3 regions of the Paenibacillus sp. FSL H3-0457 genome follow, and region 3 is predicted to be linked to each of the others. Evidence: riboswitches for the same ligand, from Rfam matches in the RefSeq annotation. Region 3 holds a riboswitch; each other region holds the start of a gene.
What was found. Region 3 has a riboswitch for thiamine pyrophosphate ahead of tenA (thiaminase II). Riboswitches for the same ligand answer to the same signal wherever they lie in the genome.
Positions count from the first base shown of each region.

Region 1: linked by a shared signal. The riboswitch ahead of MHH25_RS04655 (ABC transporter ATP-binding protein) and the one ahead of tenA (thiaminase II) in region 3 are both predicted to bind thiamine pyrophosphate.
Region 2: linked by a shared signal. The riboswitch ahead of MHH25_RS17720 (thiamine phosphate synthase) and the one ahead of tenA (thiaminase II) in region 3 are both predicted to bind thiamine pyrophosphate.

Region 1 covers NZ_CP150283.1:1,014,416-1,020,499, reverse strand. Annotated here, with positions in the region: gene MHH25_RS04665 (pectate lyase) at 1-219, opposite strand, end outside; gene MHH25_RS04660 (radical SAM/SPASM domain-containing protein) at 567-1,442, opposite strand; TPP riboswitch at 1,661-1,763, shown strand; gene MHH25_RS04655 (ABC transporter ATP-binding protein) at 1,922-2,686, shown strand; gene MHH25_RS04650 (ABC transporter permease) at 2,676-3,506, shown strand; gene MHH25_RS04645 (ABC transporter substrate-binding protein) at 3,674-4,747, shown strand; gene thiM (hydroxyethylthiazole kinase) at 5,676-6,084, shown strand, end outside.
Region 2 covers NZ_CP150283.1:4,006,026-4,012,109, forward strand. Annotated here, with positions in the region: gene MHH25_RS17700 (ThiF family adenylyltransferase) at 1-119, opposite strand, end outside; gene MHH25_RS17705 (thiazole synthase) at 116-883, opposite strand; gene thiS (sulfur carrier protein ThiS) at 886-1,089, opposite strand; gene thiO (glycine oxidase ThiO) at 1,086-2,252, opposite strand; gene MHH25_RS17720 (thiamine phosphate synthase) at 2,270-2,932, opposite strand; TPP riboswitch at 3,159-3,268, opposite strand; gene MHH25_RS17725 (ABC-F family ATP-binding cassette domain-containing protein) at 3,343-4,893, opposite strand; gene MHH25_RS17730 (hypothetical protein) at 5,032-6,015, opposite strand; gene MHH25_RS17735 (hypothetical protein) at 6,002-6,084, opposite strand, start outside.
Region 3 covers NZ_CP150283.1:3,640,887-3,646,970, forward strand. Annotated here, with positions in the region: gene MHH25_RS16090 (endo-1,4-beta-xylanase) at 293-2,965, shown strand; TPP riboswitch at 3,172-3,269, shown strand; gene tenA (thiaminase II) at 3,383-4,045, shown strand; gene MHH25_RS16100 (spore coat protein) at 4,256-4,552, opposite strand; gene MHH25_RS16105 (hypothetical protein) at 4,564-4,764, opposite strand; gene MHH25_RS16110 (zinc-dependent alcohol dehydrogenase) at 4,796-5,932, opposite strand; gene MHH25_RS16115 (spore coat protein) at 5,929-6,084, opposite strand, start outside.

The DNA of each region.
Region 1 (6,084 bases), 2.6 Mb from region 3:
TGCCTCCAGACGGAAGACTGGCTTCTGATTTTCTGCTTGAGATCCGTCGCCAAGTGTGGAAGGATTAGCTACAAATGTTTTGCCTTGACCATCATAGGTCGTGCCCTTTGGAACAATAATAGTTGAATTTACAACCGTAGGCGCAGCCGCAGCCGGAACTGCACCAAATATAGAAGCAACCAAACCAGCGGACAGTAACAACGTCAACATTTTTTTCATAACTTTATTCCTCCCTTATTCTCTCGTTTTTTGGTAATGTACAGCCTGGGCTTGTACTGGAAGTTCGCCAGAGGTGCACCTCTGTCCGACCAACAACCTAATCCTACCAAATAAGGAAGGTAACTAGAATAATCATTAGATCAGATATATCATGACATCGTACAATCCCTGTCATATCGGCATTTTTTGCATGCTAGGTCTCTCAAGCAATATGCTGATATCAACCTCTGGTATGCTCATTTGTAACGTATGTACCCCTCACTTAATCCCCAATAACAAAGAAAGACCACTACATTTGTCTCCAAATGTGTGATCTTGAATGTCTTCTGGCTTGCTGATATAAAATATCAGGCTCCAAATCTCTGACGATAACCGCACTTTCTACACAACTCTTCTACAGCTTCGCGTTTGGAGAAGCCATATACCAGATTGTTCGCTCGCTCACCCTCAATAATCTCCGAGAATGACTTCTCGTGCACATTACCCAGGTTAATCACACCCTCGCCATCGAGACAGCATGGAACCACCGTTCCATCTACAAGCACAGCTGCCTGACCGCGAAGTGCATGGCAGAAGCCTTTGCCGTCATCTTCAGGTGCATCCAGACTCGGCCACTGGAACTCATGGTCCTGATTCAGGTATACATTCGGGGCAATTTTGACCCCGCTGCCTGGAACTACTTTTTCCTCAATGCGGAAATCCAGATTGAACTCACGTTCCAATACTTCAAGGGTCTCCCGATTTCGATTCATCTGAGCATTTGTGAAGTTATCCTGTGTCAGATTCCACAACCGAAATGAGATGATGACATTGTGCTTAACGGCCTCGTGTACAAAGGACAAAATATGACGCAGGTATCCGTCACGGTCTGTTGAACCTTCATGCCCATCGAAACTGTGCAGGGAGAAATTCATCTGCCGCAGCGCCGGTTTGCCAAGCAATTTATGCTGAGTCTTGGGCAGCAGTGTACCATTCGTTGTAATGTTCACCTTGAGTCCCTTCTCATGTGCGGAATCGAGCAACAAATCTATTTTGGGATGCAACAAGGGTTCGCCTTTGACATGTAGATAAATATGATTGGTGTGTGGTTTAACTTGATCCAGTATATTGTTGAAGACTTCAGGGTCAATGAATCCTTTGGCACGCTGTGTCTGCGGACAGAAGCTGCATGCCAGATTGCAGATACTCGTGATCTCAATATATACTTTTTTGAACGTTTTCAACTCGGGTCCCCATTCTGCCTAGGAGGGAGAACAATCCCACCTGCATTTTGTGATCCGGCCAATATGCGCCACCCCTATTATATCGGGTTAGGGAGCCCAGGTAAATTGTTCAGTTGTTCGGGTCTGACTCCAAGTTCATCTCAAGAATTCCATCATGCTGCCTCTTTACAGTTCATGTTCGAGTGATATATGCTGAACAGACAACTGCATATCTTGAACTTTTGCACTAGGGGAGCCTTGCGGCTGAGACGAATATGATTATTCGGACCCTTTGAACCTGATCTGGATCATACCAGCGGAGGGAAGTGGAGCGGCCTTTTAGTAAGCGGATTTTTTTCATGTATGTGAAGATAAATTGCGGATTTAACTTACAGACCCACTCATTTCTCCGGAAATGGGTGGGTCTTTTTTGTTCCTTTTGCAGAGTATAGGATGCCGTTGTTATTCCAGCAGTCTGACATCAAGGGGGTGAGGATCAGATGAACAACCATGTAACCATTGAGAACGTTAGCTTCGCTTTTCCTGAAAAAAAGGATTCACCCGTGCTCGCCAATGTGTCGCTTAAGGTCCAACAAGGAGAATTTGTCTCGCTCATTGGCTCCAGCGGGTCAGGTAAAAGCACGCTCTTCAAGCTACTCGCAGGCTTGCATGAGCCAACCGTCGGCACCATCGATATTGCTGATGTACCGCACGGACAACGGCTCGGACGAGTCGCCTATATGCCGCAGAAAGATCTGCTGTTATCCTGGCGTACCGTCATGGAGAACTGCATGCTTCCTTCCGAGTTGGCACGAGGCCGACAGGACAAGGACAAGTTACGTGCCAACATCCTAGCTGGATTGGCAAGGTTCGGCCTGTCGGGTTATGAACAGGCCTATCCAGATGAATTGTCCGGCGGCATGCGGCAGCGGGTGGCATTGCTGCGTACCTTACTTACAGGCGGGCAGCTCATGTTGCTGGATGAACCCTTCGGTGCACTCGACGCCTTAACCAAACGAGAAATGCATCGCTGGTTGCTCGAGCTGTGGGAGGGCTTTGGCCAAACCGTGCTGTTCATTACACATGACATTGAAGAAGCCCTGCTGTTAAGTGACCGTATCATTCTGTTAACTCCAGGGGGGCAAGGTCAGCAGTTGCGGGAGATGACGGTTCCTTTACCACGCCCAAGGCATTCGGACATGATCTACGAACTGGCTCTCGTGCAGATGAGGCAACAACTGGAGGAACAATTACATGCAAAATGATAGAGCTGAGGTTAGCGTTTGGACGTGGTGTTTAAAGTGGCTCTCGAGGTCGTTTTCCCAATATGGTTTGTTTATTATGCTCATGTTCTTATTAATGGCGATCTGGGAAGTGATTGTGCGTATGGGATGGGTGCCCTCCTTCATCATTCCTGCACCTACGGCCATCGCAAGCTCACTGGTTGAACATCGCCGTCTGCTGTTGACCATCCATCTGCCTGCTACCTTTATGGAGGTTGTTGTTGGTTTTGTCTTGTCCATAGTGACTGGAATTACGCTGGCAACAGGCATGCATATGAACCGATCGATTGAAAAGGCCTTGTATCCCTTCATCGTGATCAGTCAGACCATACCGTTGATTGCCTTGTCCCCCGTATTTATCCTGTGGTTTGGTTACACGTTGTGGAGCAAAGTCGCCGTGGTATTTTTAATCGCATTCTTCCCCATTGTGGTCAGTACCTACGATGGACTCCGCCAAGGCGATCCAGAGCAGCGTGAACTGTTGCTCACCATGGGCGCCAGCAAGTGGGATATTTTTTGCAAACTCCAGGTTCCGCTGGCACTTCCCTCTTTTTTCTCGGGGCTAAAGATGTCTGTGGTGTACTGCGTGGTTGGGGCAACGATTGGCGAATGGCTCGGTGGTAGCAAAGGTCTAGGGTACTTCAGCCGTCGTATGTCCAGCAACATGAACACGGATGCGATGTTTGCCGCCATTTTGCTGTTATCCCTGCTTGGGATCGTTTTGTTTGTACTGATTACCTGGCTGGAGAAACGGTTTAGCATACGGCGTCATCGTCATGGAGGCAAAAGAAAGGTTGGATAATACTTAGACAGAAATTAGATGTAAATACAGTAGTTACAATCTTCAAAACAAAACATATCTTATGCACAATTTCAGCAACATCTTCAATCAGTTCATTGTCACATTATCGTTAACATGCTGTTGCCCATTTTCTACAAATCAAAACGATGAAATGAGGAACTTCATTTATGAATAACAAAGGTATATACTCCCTGCTTCCCATCATACTCATTAGCCTTTTGCTGATCGTTAGCGGATGCAGCACCACAGACAATAGCCAAAATACGCCAACAACAGATTCGGCAACCAATACACAGCAAACAGATCCGTCTGCAACCGAACCTGCATCAGACGCCAAAGATAAACTGTCTATCATGCTCGACTGGTACCCGAATGCAGTACACTCCTTCATCTATGTGGCTCAGGAAAAAGGATACTTTGCAGACCAAGGTCTGGATGTCGAAATTCAGATGCCTGCGGATACCAATGATTCACTCAAACTTGTTGCTGCCGGAAAAATTGATCTGGCCCTAAGCTACCAGCCCCAAATTTTGCTCGCTCGTGGCGAGAACATTCCTGTACGTTCCATTGCTGCTGTTGTTCGCCACCCGCTTGTGCATCTGTTGACCGAAGCAAATGGCAACGTGAGCTCACCCAAAGATCTTGAAGGAAAAACTGTCGGTTATTCTTCGATTCCGCTGTATGAAGCGATGGTTCGTACGATGATTAGCCACGATGGTGGCAATCCCGACAACATGAATCTGGTTGATGTTGGGTTCGATCTGATTCCTTCGCTGGCTTCCGGACAGGCAGATGCGATTATGGGTGGTTTTATTAACCATGAGCAATTGATTTTGGAGAAAGAAGGACATGCCATGAAATCGATTACCCCCGTCGATTATGGTGTGCCTGATTATTATGAATTGGTCCTGACCGCAAGTGAAGCTGGCATTGAAGCGAAAAAAGACCAACTTACCCGGTTTCTCAAAGCGGTCCAGGAAGGACAGAAATATGTGACTGAGCATCCAGAAGAAGCCTTGAGTATTCTGCTCGCTCATGAGAATGAAACATCACCGCTTGACCCGGAGATCGAAACTAAAAGCCTGGCAATTCTGCTACCACTCATGAATGAAGAAGGCCAACCATTTGGTCGGCAGGAAATGGAATCGTGGGAAAATGTACGTGCATGGCTCGTTGAACAGGATTTGATTCCTGAATCGGTGAAAGCCGAGGATGCTTTTATTACTCTGCAAGGAGAGTAAATAAAGGAGAGCAACGCGAATAAAGGAAAAGTGATTGAACATAAAGGGAATGAAAGCAATGTGATTAAAAGTAAAGTTAGCAAGAACGTGAGGATCGGATGCATAAAGGTTTGTGGAATGGAATTGGCCTGAAGCAAGCATCGGAGGATCAGAATTTATAACAATCCTAAGTGGCTTGATGTGCAATTGGGCAGCTTGATATGCGTTTGGGTGGCTTGTTGATATGTATTTGGTAATGTAATTAGCGCTTATCTTCAAGCCTACTGGGAGCTGAAACGCTCCTTAACTTGATCGAAACAGAGCATGCTACGACTGCTAACGAATCTGAGGCGTCCTATTCAGGGATTTGGAGCGGTTGCAGAAATCTAAAGAACCTGAAACATGTTATATCAGAATAAATAGCTGTTTGCAGCGTTTTGGTCAGGAGATTCTGGGAATAACGTGTCTGATGTTCCTTACATTTCAAAAGGAGGACCTGACAGCCAAATAAGACGTCCTGTGTTCTTTAGAAACATCGTCTGACCAGTCGTGCCCCGATCGATCGTGCCCCAATCAGTTGGGTATCGACCAGCCTGGACTTCAAGACACTGGTTGGATGCTAACATCCATCACAGTATTGCTTGCCTAAGTTTGGAGAAATTCACTCTGTTCACTTTCTGTATTTTGTATCGTTTCGTTTTTTATTGTTTCGCTAGATATCGATCAGAATGATTCAATTTGTCTATATCCAGTTCCAAAAATCCATTTTAGTGAGTTATGAAATTAATTTAGATTTTACGTTTCTGCTTTTCCCGCATTAATGCATCTGGCTGTTGTTAGACTCTGCGCCCCAACTCAACAAGGGAACTCATATCCAATTATTCTGTTGAGTGACTCCAGATATCGGACTTCCGCCGATCGGGTTACTTCAAAACAAGGAGGAAATTATATGTCTTATCTGGAACGTGTTCGTACGCAAAATCCGCTGGTACACAATATCACTAACCTTGTCGTGGCTCCCTTCACAGCCAATGGTCTGCTTGCACTCGGTGCGTCCCCTTTTATGGCCTATGCTCATGAAGAGGTCGCTGATGTCGCCAAGATGTCAGGAGCCGTGGTACTCAACATCGGTACACTCGATGACAAAGTCGTTCGGGCGATCCGTCTGGCAGGCCAATCGGCTAATTCGCATCACGTGCCTGTGGTGCTTGATCCCGTCGGCGCAGGCGCAACCACTTATCGCACGGAAACCGTGCAGATGCTCATTCGTGAACTTCGTCTCACGGTACTGCGCGGCAATGTGGCAGAGGTCGCCAATGTCATCGGTGAGAGTTGGAGTATTAAAGGTGTGGACGCAG
Region 2 (6,084 bases), 370 kb from region 3:
CCTACAATTAAAACTCTGCTGCCCTTTAATCTGGCCTGGCCTTCCTTGCCAAGTGGCGCGTACCGTTCCTGTCTGGAATAACGATCGGCCTGCTCGGAAGATGTTATTTGATCTGTCATGTATGAACCATTCCTTCCACCGGACTACTGGCTGCTGCATAACGCTTTACGGGAATCATGCCTGCCTCATATGCCAATCTACCCGCTTCTACCCCCAATCGCATAGCTTTAGCCATGCTCACTGGATCCCCTGATCCGGATACGGCTGTATTTAACAATACGCCATCGGCACCAAGTTCCATCGCATAAGCAGCATCTTTTGGGGAGCGCAATCCTGCATCCACAATTACAGCTACAACGGCCTGCTCAATGATGATCTCAAGGTTATAGGGATTGATGATACCTCTACCAGCTCCGATGGGAGAAGCGCCAGGCATTACAGCATGTACGCCAAGCAATTGTAGCCTTTTGGCCAGAATGACATCATCCGAAATATAAGGCAATACCGTGAAGCCCTTTTCCAGCAAAATTTCGCAAGCCTTGTACGTTTCAATCGGATCTGGGAGTAACGTCATTCCATCTCCGATGACTTCGACTTTTATCATATCACAAAGTCCTGAAGCCCGCGCAAGCTCGGCAATCCGCACCGCCTCTTCCGCAGTGGAAGCCCCTGCCGTATTCGGAAGAAGTGTGTATTTATCCAGATCCAACGTATCCAGGAAATGCTTCTGGTTACGCTCTTCCAGATTCAGACGACGAACAGCAAAGGTTAAAACTTCCGTTTCAGATGCTTCCACAGCCTGACTTTGCACTTCCAGATCCGAAAACTTACCTGTTCCAAGCAACAATCTGGACTCAAACGTATATTTACCAATGTTCAACATCATCAACCGCCTCCTACAAAATGTACAATCTCAATTCGATCGCCTTCTCTTAATGCTGTCGTTTCATGATACTCACGGGTTAAAATATGCTTGTTCAGCTCTACAACTACAGTCTTGACATGCAGGTCAAAAGATTGGAGCAATTTATCCACACGATTCAATCTGTCTTCAATCTCCATCCGTTGACCATTAACGATGATATTCACTGCACCACTCCCTTTCTATTCAATCGCTCAGGGGTCAGCGCCTCAATTCCGAGTTCTTCTGAGCTTTTGCCAGCGAGCAACTCAGCGATAAGCCTGCCTGTTATCGCACTAAGTAAGATACCGTTGCGGTAATGCCCAAAGGCGGCGAACAGCCCGGGTATACTCTTGCATGCACCTATATAAGGCAGTCCATCGGGAGTTGCCGGTCTCACGCCTGCCCACGCTCGTATAAATTGCGCTTCTTTCATCCCAGGCACCCAGTGGGTAGCCGCTGTGATCAGCTTCTGAACACCCTGTACAGAAACGTTCAGATCCGTTCTGCCTGGCAGACTGGTTGCCCCGAGCCAAACTTCGCCATTGGCTTTGGGAACAATATAGATATCCTCTGCATACACCGTTCTGTCAGGTCTGTACCCTGCATGTTCATCTGCGAACTGAACGGCGGCTATTTCACCTTTTACCGACCACACAGGCAAGCTCAGATTCACATGTCTCATCAACTCTTCACTCTGTAATCCAGCCGCTATAATGACATGTTTGCATCTCATCTCGCCGATCGATGTGTTGATCCCCTGCACGCCGTGTTCGTTTGCTTGCACACGTATATCCTGTATGTCCTCCATAACCTGTGCTCCCAATACTTGAGCGGATTCAGCATATGCCTTTGTTAGATGGACTGGAAGAATCTCACTCTCGTAAGGTCTGTAGTAGGCTCCATACGTATCTCTGTTAAGCCATGGTGCCTCCTGTTGCACAACGGAACGATCCCACCACACCTCATCAGCAGACAACGCAGACTTCCGATTATTCTTATAGCTGCTTAATTCACTGTATGAACGAAAAGGAGTTAGGAATCCATGGCGTTGCAGACCAACCTCTACATCACTGAGGGTAGCCATTAGTACCTTTTGCTCATGAAGTAACTGCCTGCTCTGCCTGGCAAGCTTAGCCATCAAAGGATGAGCAAAATCCTCACTGTCTGCCGCCAGCATTCCAGCAGCTGCGCAAGAAGTGCCTCCTGCAATCGCCGAACGATCTACCAGCAGTACATCCTGTCCACGGGAAGCAAGCTCATACGCAATGGCACAACCAACAACGCCTCCGCCTACAATAATCGTTTCTGCATGAATCTTATCCAATTTATCAGTAATGATCTTTTTCATCCTCTCATCTCCTTGATTCAGCGGCTCAAACTTTCTGTAGCAACGATAGCCTGCCTTAATGATTCAGCGGCCCGATCCGGGGAATCGCTCGCCCATACATTCGAAATCACAGCGACTCCCTGTGCGCCTGCAGAGCGAATAGCGTGAATGTTTCCCGGTTCGATGCCCCCAATCGCCATGACAGGAATGGAGACACCAGAGCACACTTCAGCCAGAGCATATAATCCTCTTGGTTCAAGATCAGGCTTACTGTTGGTTGAGTAGACATGCCCGAAGAAAAGGTAATCGGCTCCCCGTTCTTCAGCGATTTTTGCCTCATCGATTGAATGAACAGATACACCCAGACGAATTCGCTGGACATTACTTATAACAGCAGGGTTGTAGTTACGTATAGCCTCTTGCCCCCAATGCACACCGCCATAGATGTCATTCTGTGGTGGCAGTTCTGAACCATTGATAACGATGCGACAAGACGGAACGCCAACACCACGCAGACTTTCAGCCCAACCGATCTTTTGTTGCCACGAGAGTTGTTTCTCTCGTATATGGATGTAGTCCACCCATGGCCAAACGTCCTTTGCAGCTTTTACAAAAGATGCTTGAGTCCCTACACCCGTAGATACAACATGCAGTTCAAATGATCCGTGTACACGTTCATGAGAAATTACCGTACTGTTCATCTCCTTCCATGCGTGAATGCTATGAAAACACAAAAAAGCCACTCCCGTAGGGGAGTGGCTGCGTATTAATTATAGGACCAGATGACTGACTGATACATACAGTTCATTTCGTGCAATAAAGCTATAGACCTTATAGCCATAACGTTATACACGCAACTGCATGTTTCAATTTACTAAGCAAGACGGTTGAATTCTTTCGAATTGCCGTTTGCTCACGTCATTCACTGAAACGCGCTCGCCACTTCCCTACGCTGGTATGATCCAGATCAGGTGCAAAGGGTCCGGAATCGCATTCTTCCATCTCAGCCACATCGTGCGGCCCCCCTAGTGTTCATATGAAGTTGTAGCCTATGTTACCATAGAAGGATTTTTTTGTCACCGTTCATTTCTATTAGCGTTGCTTGAATTGTCTAATTTTTCTCAGACCATTCTTCAACATTCCATGTTTTGGTAACCCAACCCTCGTAGAAATCAGGTTCATGAGATACCAGCAACACCGTTCCCTTGAATTCTTGCAAGGCACGCTGTAACTCAGCTTTAGCTGTGACATCCAAATGGTTCGTCGGCTCATCGAATAGAATCCAGTTGCTTTCACGCATCAAGAGTTTGCATAGACGAACCTTGGCTTGCTCTCCACCACTCAGCATGTTAAGCGGACGGGTAATGTGCTCATTTTTCAACCCGCAGCGAGCGAGATGACCCCGGACCTCATTCTGGGTCAAATGTGAAAACTCATTCCAGACATCCTCAATCGGCGTGATATTTCCAGCACGAACTTCCTGCTCAAAATAGGCCGTTTCGAGATAATCTCCCAAAAAGGTCTTTCCACTGAGTGGAGATATTTTGCCCAAGATGGTTTTCAGCAGCGTCGATTTACCCACACCATTACAACCTACGATGGCAATTTTCTCACCACGTTCAATTGTCATTGTCATCTTAGGCAGCAAAGGATACGTATATCCAATTTCAAAATCAATGCCCTCAAAGACCGTTTTGCTACTCGCACGGGCATCCTTGAATTTGAACGTTGGTTTGGCCGCTTCATCTGGACGATCAATACGTTCAATTCTGTCCAGCTGTTTCTCCCGGCTCTTCGCTCGACCTGAAGTTGAAGCACGTGCCTTGTTACGCTGAATGAAATCTTCCTGCTTCTTGATGTACTCTTGCTGCTTCTCGTACGCATCAATATGCTGGGCTTTATTCATATCAGCCATCTCAAGGAACTTGTTATAGTTCGCTGCATATCTCGTTAATTTGGCAAATTCCAAATGATAAATGACATTTACTACTTCATTCATGAATTCCGTGTCATGGGAGATTAAGAGGAACGCATGAGGGTAGTCCTTCAGGTAACGTGACAACCATTCAATGTGCTCTACATCCAGATAGTTGGTCGGCTCATCCAGCAAAAGGGCTGTAGGTTTCTCAAGCAGAAGCTTGGCAAGAAGCACCTTGGTACGTTGCCCACCACTTAGAGCTGCGACATCCCGATCAAGACCAATTGCGGACAAACCAAGTCCATTGGCCATCTCTTCCACTTTTACGTCAATCAGATAAAAGTCGCCCTGTTCCAGTTGTTCCTGAATATCGCCCATCTCTTCCAGCAACTGCTCCAGCTTATCTGGATCTGCATCTGCCATCTGGTCCGTTATATTCATCATTTCTTTTTCTAATTCAAGCAACGGAAGGAATGCATCTTTAAGAACGTCACGAATGGTTTTGCCTGGGGTAAGCTTCGTGTGCTGATCCAGATATCCATAACGGACCTTAGGTGTCCATTCCACTTTTCCACTATCTTTAAGCAATTTACCGGTAAGGATGTTCATTAATGTGGATTTACCCACACCATTGGCACCAACAAGTCCTACGCGCTCTCCGGCAAGTAAACGAAACGATACATTTTTAAATAACGTGCGATCTCCAAAATTGTGACTTACGTTCTCTACTGACAATAAACTCATAAGATGAGGTTGCTCCTATCTATTAGACATTACTTTTGTTATTGTTCCGAAACCCTATTCTAGCACAGGTCCCGTCTTTTCTGAAAGTAATGTAAACAGTTCAGGAACCTCTTACATGATTTTATCATACAGGCTACCCTAACGATTAGAGCATTTATATTCGAAATAGCCTTGTGCAGCTGCTTGTCTTGCGTCTGTAAACACCTCTTCAGCACGGTAACCATTACCACATGTGGAGGGATAGTAGTACTTGATACCCGTTAAAGGATCTACCCCACCTACGATGGCCGTTTTCTTCACAAGTCTGCCTCCACCGATCGCATAATTGTTGATCTTTTGGTCACCCACACCTATACCTTGGATAAAGGCCATAATCCCTGTATCGTTAATGGAGTTGTACCAATCTTCCTGCGCAATCAGGGGCATCGTAAACGTATAGGAAATACCGTTCTTTCTGGCAAACTCATTATGGCGGTTAATCACATCAGCCAGATCATCCTGCACAGTAGTCACAATCCGGCTTTGTCTAACTTGCTCAAATACGCTGGTATTCTGAAGTAAAGGAATCTGAGAGCTAGCAGCGAGTTCTTTTTGGAATCCCTCAATCCATTTCCCTGCATTTGCGTCGTAGGCATATACGTAGTCGTCCAGTGTAAAGTTAATACTGTTACCATTAGAATCTGAATATGTATAAGGTTTCTTGGGACTCCATACTCGCTTGAAAGAATCTTCAAGGTTACCTGTCAACTCTGTTTCTGTGGACAACATATAAAAGCCGTCATAATCCAGAATAAGTACGGCAGGAATGTAATTAAACATGTTCCGAATAGCTGCGGGATCATCCTGAATCCCCATATTCAAAGCCATCGTCTGCGTAAATGTCAACAAGGCAAGTTCCTTATCGGCTTTAACAAACTTGGTTGAATCATAACCTGCTTCATCATTTTGTTTCTCATTCTGATGCATCACTGCACCTGCATCCATGACTGCAGTTTGAAGTACAGATCTGTATCGTTGGCCAAGATATTGAGCCTCCTCGGCATCTTGGGTATGGAGTGAGATGATCCAGAAGAGCGGGAAAAAGATCAGCACAAATACAATGGATAGCTCAGTAATCTTCATTGAGGACCATACCTCCGTATGTTACAAATACTGCTGAAGCCTGAGCCGTACCACTCAACCATTCACGAA
Region 3 (6,084 bases):
AAGTTTATATGCCTGTTAGCAGACAGGAAAAAAGATACTTTCTAACGATGACCGTTTTCTCGTATTTTATCGGGAAACGGTCTTTTATTTTTGCAAATATGTAGCGGTTTTTTGATATCCCTTGCGAACGAACTCCAGCTTCCTAAACCCACACGAGATTACCAAGTGATAACATTTTATTGTAATTATTGTAAATTTGTTATATGTAAGCGTTATCCAAAGAGCTATAATCTATTTATCTGGATGTTAATCCGTTCAGAAATACTTAGACCAAATCAAGAGGAGGAATTGTATGAAACGGTTAGGTCAATGGAATATAACGGCCTTGGTTCTTGTGCTCGTACTCGCCATGCTTCCATTTACGAATGTCTCACATGCAGCCAAAGCAGTTACGGAAGTGGAGGGAGGTCATTTGAGTACAAACTTTGAAGACGGTACACTTCAGGGGTGGACTCCACGTACAGGTAACGAAAGGCTGACAGTGACACAGCAGGAAGCACACGAAGGTCAGTCCAGTATGCTGGTCGCCAACCGTGAGCGTTCCTATCATGGACCGATGTTATCCATGAAGGATCTGCTTAAGCGTAACCAAGAGTACGAAATTGCGGCATATGTAAGACTTACTCAGGAGCCCACCACGGATCAAACATTACAGCTCACCACATATAAAAAAACAACTGCCGAAAGCTGGAACCCAATCGGTAGCGTGAAAATTGCCAAAGCAGAATGGAATACATGGCACAAAATCACCGGAAAATTTCAGTATAGCGATGATCCCACTGAATTGAATTTGTTCATCGAAACACCCTACATCTCTGAAGATAGCGTAGATACGTTATCGTTCTATGTGGATGATGTATCATTTACTCTGGCCGAGCAACTGGAGATTGAAGAAGGGATTCTGTCTCTGAAAGACCTGTATCAAGATGATTTCCCCATTGGTGCAGCGGTGTATCGCTGGCAGTTGGAAGGCGCATATGGACAACTGCTCACAAAGCACTTTAACAGCTTGACCGCAACCTACGAGATGAAACCGAAGTACATGTCTCCTTCCGAAGGTGTTTATGAGTTCGAGGCAGCCGATCAATATGTTCAGTTCGCCGAGGAGCATGGTATGGGCGTACGCGCACATGCGTTGTTGTGGCATATTGATGCAGCAGAGTGGATGTTCAAGGATCCTCAGGGTAACCCTGCGAGTCGAGAATTACTACTTGCCCGGATTCAGGATTACGTTGAAACCGTCATGACCCGATACAAAGGTAAGATCTATGCCTGGGATGTGGTAAACGAGGCGATTGCGGATAGCAATGGTGATGCCAACGGTTTACGTAAAAGTCCCTTTTATGAACTAATTGGTCCGGATTATATTGAGAAAACCTATGAATTCGCTCGTGCAGCCGATCCGAATGCCAAATTATATTACAACGAATACTTCACGGAAATCTCTGAGAAAAGAGAGCATATGTATCAGTTGGTCAAACGACTGAAAGAGAAAGGGCTCATCGATGGTGTGGGTTTGCAATCCCACTATAACCTGGAATCCCCGCCCATCAAGGAAATTGAAAAAACGATCAGCATGTTCGCCGAACTTGGATTGGATATTCAGATCACGGAACTGGATGTGGATAGCGGAATTCCATTTGGTGAAGAGATGTCCGATGAAGTTGCAGTAAAGCAGGCGTATCGATATAAGGAACTGTTGGATTTGTACAAAAAACACAAAGACCACATTTCTTCAGTTACCTTATGGGGACTCCAAGATGAGAAGTCTTACAACAACCAGGCTATGCTGTTTGATTCAGCCCTGAAGGCCAAAAAGGCATACTGGGGACTCGTGGATGAATCCAGTTTGCCTGTGTTGACGCAGAGAGCCGTCTCACTTTCGGGTAAACCGGATATCAAAAAACAGACACAAGATCCGCTCTGGAACAAAGCGGTGTCTACTCCACTGAAGGGTGACTCTTCGGGATCAGCCAGTTTCCGCACTTTATGGGATCATAGTAACCTGTATATCCTCGTGGATGTACAGGATGCAAAGGCAGATGTGAATGACAGAGTAGATATCTTTGTTGATCTCAATAATGGCAAGACCACTTCATATGAAGCAGATGACCGACACGTAATCATTAAGCGGTCGGGCAAAGCTGAGGGTGTGGAGCAGCGTTCATATCGTGTACGCGAGACAAAAGCCGGATATCAGGTTGAATTGTCCATTCCGTGGGGTGGTATCCAAGTCGGATCAGAATATGAAGCCGGATTGGATATCCGTGTGACTGATGGCGGTTCAAGTGGGACACAACCTTATAATCCACTGTACTGGAATGATAGAACACAATCTCAGGAACAGGATACAAGCAAATACGGCGTGATTCAACTCGCCCCTATGCCCAAATCTGCACAAGCTGTGCAAGGGATTGTTCAGATTGATGGGAAGAAAGACACATCATGGAATAAGGCTGCACCATTTGAAGTAAAACGGTTGAACCAGAGCGAAGGTGCAGAGGCAGTGGCTCGCGCAATGTGGTCAGGTGAGTATCTATACCTGCTGATCGACGTCACTGATCCAAACATCATTACAGATAGTATCAACCCATGGGATCAGGATTCGGTTGAGATTTTCCTGGACGAGAATCACCAGCGCACACCGTATTTTCAATATGATGATGCCCAGTTCAGAATCAGTGCAGACAATGTGGGAACCTTTGCAGGGGGTGCCTCACCTGGACGCCTTGTAAGTGCTGTGAAGAAAACAAATAAAGGATATCTCGTAGAAGCCAGAATTCATTTACAATCATTGACGCCCAAAGCAGGAAATGTTCTCGGTTTCGAGCTCCAAATTAACGACAACCAGGGCGGAGGTAAGCAGAGCGTAGCCAAGTGGAATGATACGACCAATGAGAGCTGGAGAAATACTTCCCAGTACGGAATACTCACTTTTGTCGGAAAGAACAAACTCGGGCATTAAACCATCGGCAGTAGTTGCAAGAATAGAAACCATCATAACAGTGGCTGAAACTCAACCATTGTTGTGATGGTTTTCATCGTTTACATACGTCACCAAAGGTGATGAGGGGCGATACAATCTTCCTTGACTATATTTAACAGCCCTTGATATACTAAATGGATGTTATTTTATCTTTTATGGGAATAGGAAAGTAATCAACTACATACAACCGTTTGCGAGGGAGCCTTAACCGGCTGAGAGGGTGTTAAACCGACCTTACCTGATTTGGATAATGCCAACGTAGGGATGCAACGATGAAACACTGTACTTGGGTAGCTCATGCGAACCCCCTTGTTTTAGTGTATTTGTCTGCGAAACATCCATAGGATGTTTCGTTTTTTTGTTTTTAAATACGTACATTATGAATTGGAGGAACACATGTTGACTATTTCAGAGAGACTATATCAGGCAGCACAGCCTGTGTGGAAGGAATGTCTTGAGCATCCCTTTGTTAAAGGAATCGGAGATGGTTCCTTAACGGTTGAACAATTTCGTTATTATTTGCTGCAAGACTACTTGTACCTGTTCGATTATGCCCGCGTATTTGCACTAGGTATTGTCAAGTCGCACGACCCCAAATTGATGCAGTTTTTTAGTGAAAACGTAGATAACATCCTGAATGGTGAAATGAAAATTCATCGTTCTTATATGGAGCGATTAGGAATTACAGAGGATCATGTTTTCCAGGTAAAACCTGCCCTGAAAAATGCAGCCTATACTAACTATATGCTCTCTGTTTCCCATGCGGGTGGCATAGCAGAAGTACTTGTATCCATTCTGGCCTGCTCATGGAGCTATGCAGAGATTGGTCAAGTCCTTGCCCAAAAGCCAGGTGCAGCTGAGCATCCTTTTTACGGAGAGTGGATCACAGGATATGCTTCCTCTGAATACAACAGCAACAATCAATCCCTAGTGACGTTAACTGATAAGCTATTAGAAGGCTGTAGCGAGGGAACGTACCAACGGATGGAGGATATTTTCGTGATGTGCAGTCGCTTTGAGCTTGATTTTTGGGAAATGTCATGGAAGCTGGAGCCTTAAGTTCACTGTAGTCAATTAAAGTAGAGAGCAGCGGCCATAAACAGTCTCAGGATAGAAATAAGTAGAATACGTAAAGGAACGCTTGCAATAAGCGTGTTTCGTGACGATGCCAAAAAAAGGGCGGATAGTATCCGCCTTTTTTCATTGTTGAAATTCTTGACACAGGGACATTTTGTTCTCTGAAGTCTCTGGCTAAAATCAAAAAGGGTGTCAGGACGGAATGTTCATAGCAGTCTGAATGTTTTTCAGATCGAGCTGAATTTGCTCTGCAATATGGTAAGGGTGGTATAAACCATGCTGCACCATGTAATTTGATATCTTTTCATGAGAATCTATGGCTTCATCGAGCTGTTTCATCAAAATTTGTTTGATTTCGGGGGTGGCACATTCGGTCACAGCCATGGCGTAGTTTCTGACACCGCTCTTGGCGTTCATCAAAAAATCCATTGCGATCACGTCATCGGTCAGCGTATTAAGACCAGTCATGTGTTCTAATATTGGGTTCATTTTTTTATCTCCTATACAGTCGCTTTAGACAGCACTCCACCGAGCTCCTGAAGCTGCTGTTGTGATAAGATCGCATCTTGTTGCAAAATTTGCTTGAGCTCCGGGTCGGTTACCAGAGCTTGCATGGTCTTGGATTTAGTCATACAAACCGTCTTGAACGCAGCTATTTCATGTACCTCGAGCATCTCATGCAAAGCGTATGTGGAATCCATTCAGATTGTCCTCCCATGTATCTATTCATATTTAAGGCTTTAAGATGACTTTAATGCAATCGTCCGTTTTTGTATCGAACACTTCATAGCCCCGTTTGGCCTCGCTGAGCGGAATGACGTGCGTAACAATGTCGCCAGGGTCCACTTTGCCAGACGTAACCAACTCGTACATGTATGGCATGTAGTGAATGACCGGAGCTTGTCCGGAACGGATATTCACGTTTCGCTGCATGATATCACCGAGCGGGAATCCGTTATAACGTCCGCCGTATACCCCAGTGACTTGAATGGTGCCACCTTTGCGAACAGCCTGAGATGCAATGATAAATGCGCTCATGGTGCCGCCTTGCAGTTTCATACCGCTGGCTAGAAATTCAAGATCGCTCATCTTGCCGTCCATTCCTACCGCATCAATGACAACATCGGCGCCGCCTTTGGTCATTTCCTTGAGAGTGTTCCCAATATTCTTATCCTGTTCGAAGTTTACTATTTCCACATTGTTTGTTCGCTTCGCATGCTTTAAGCGGTAATCGACATAGTCGACGGCTATGACCCGCTTAGCTCCTTTCAGCCAGCAGAACTTCTGGGCTAGGAGTCCGACCGGGCCGCAGCCGAGCACAATGACCGTATCTCCATTTTTAACGCCGGCGTTATCTACGCTCCAGAATGCCGTCGTCATGGCATCGGCGATCAAGCTTAGCTTTTCGTCCGGTTGTTCGCAGTTTTCAGGGATCTTAAAGTGGGTAAAATTAGCAAATGGGACCCGTAAATACTCCGCTTGCCCGCCGGGATATCCGCCGGTCGTTCCGGAGTAGCCGAAATATGCGCCCATATCCCCGTGTTCGTTGGAATTGTCACATTGGCTTTCCAGCTGATTTTTGCAAAAAAAGCATTCTCCGCATGCGATGTTAAACGGGATGATTACGCGGTCGCCTTTTTTTACCTTGGTCACGCCAGGGCCCACTTCTTCTACGATCCCCATCGGCTCATGTCCGATGACATAGTTTTCCTGAAGGTTAGGGATCATCCCGTGAATAAGATGAAGGTCAGAACCGCAAATCGCGGTACTGGTGATCTTTACGATCATATCGTCCGGTTTCACAATCTTCGCATCCGGCACCTCTTTGACCACGACATTTTTAACCCCTTGATACGTTACCGCCTTCATGCTTTATGTCCTCCAATATGTTCATCTGGGGTCCGATCAAACATCCCTTTACGTGACGTATCACCCGGGAACAGATTCATCTGCCCGATCATCACCGTATTTTTCGCCGAAAGCTGATCGAGTTGGTACTGTTCGTTCAGCTCATAAGGATG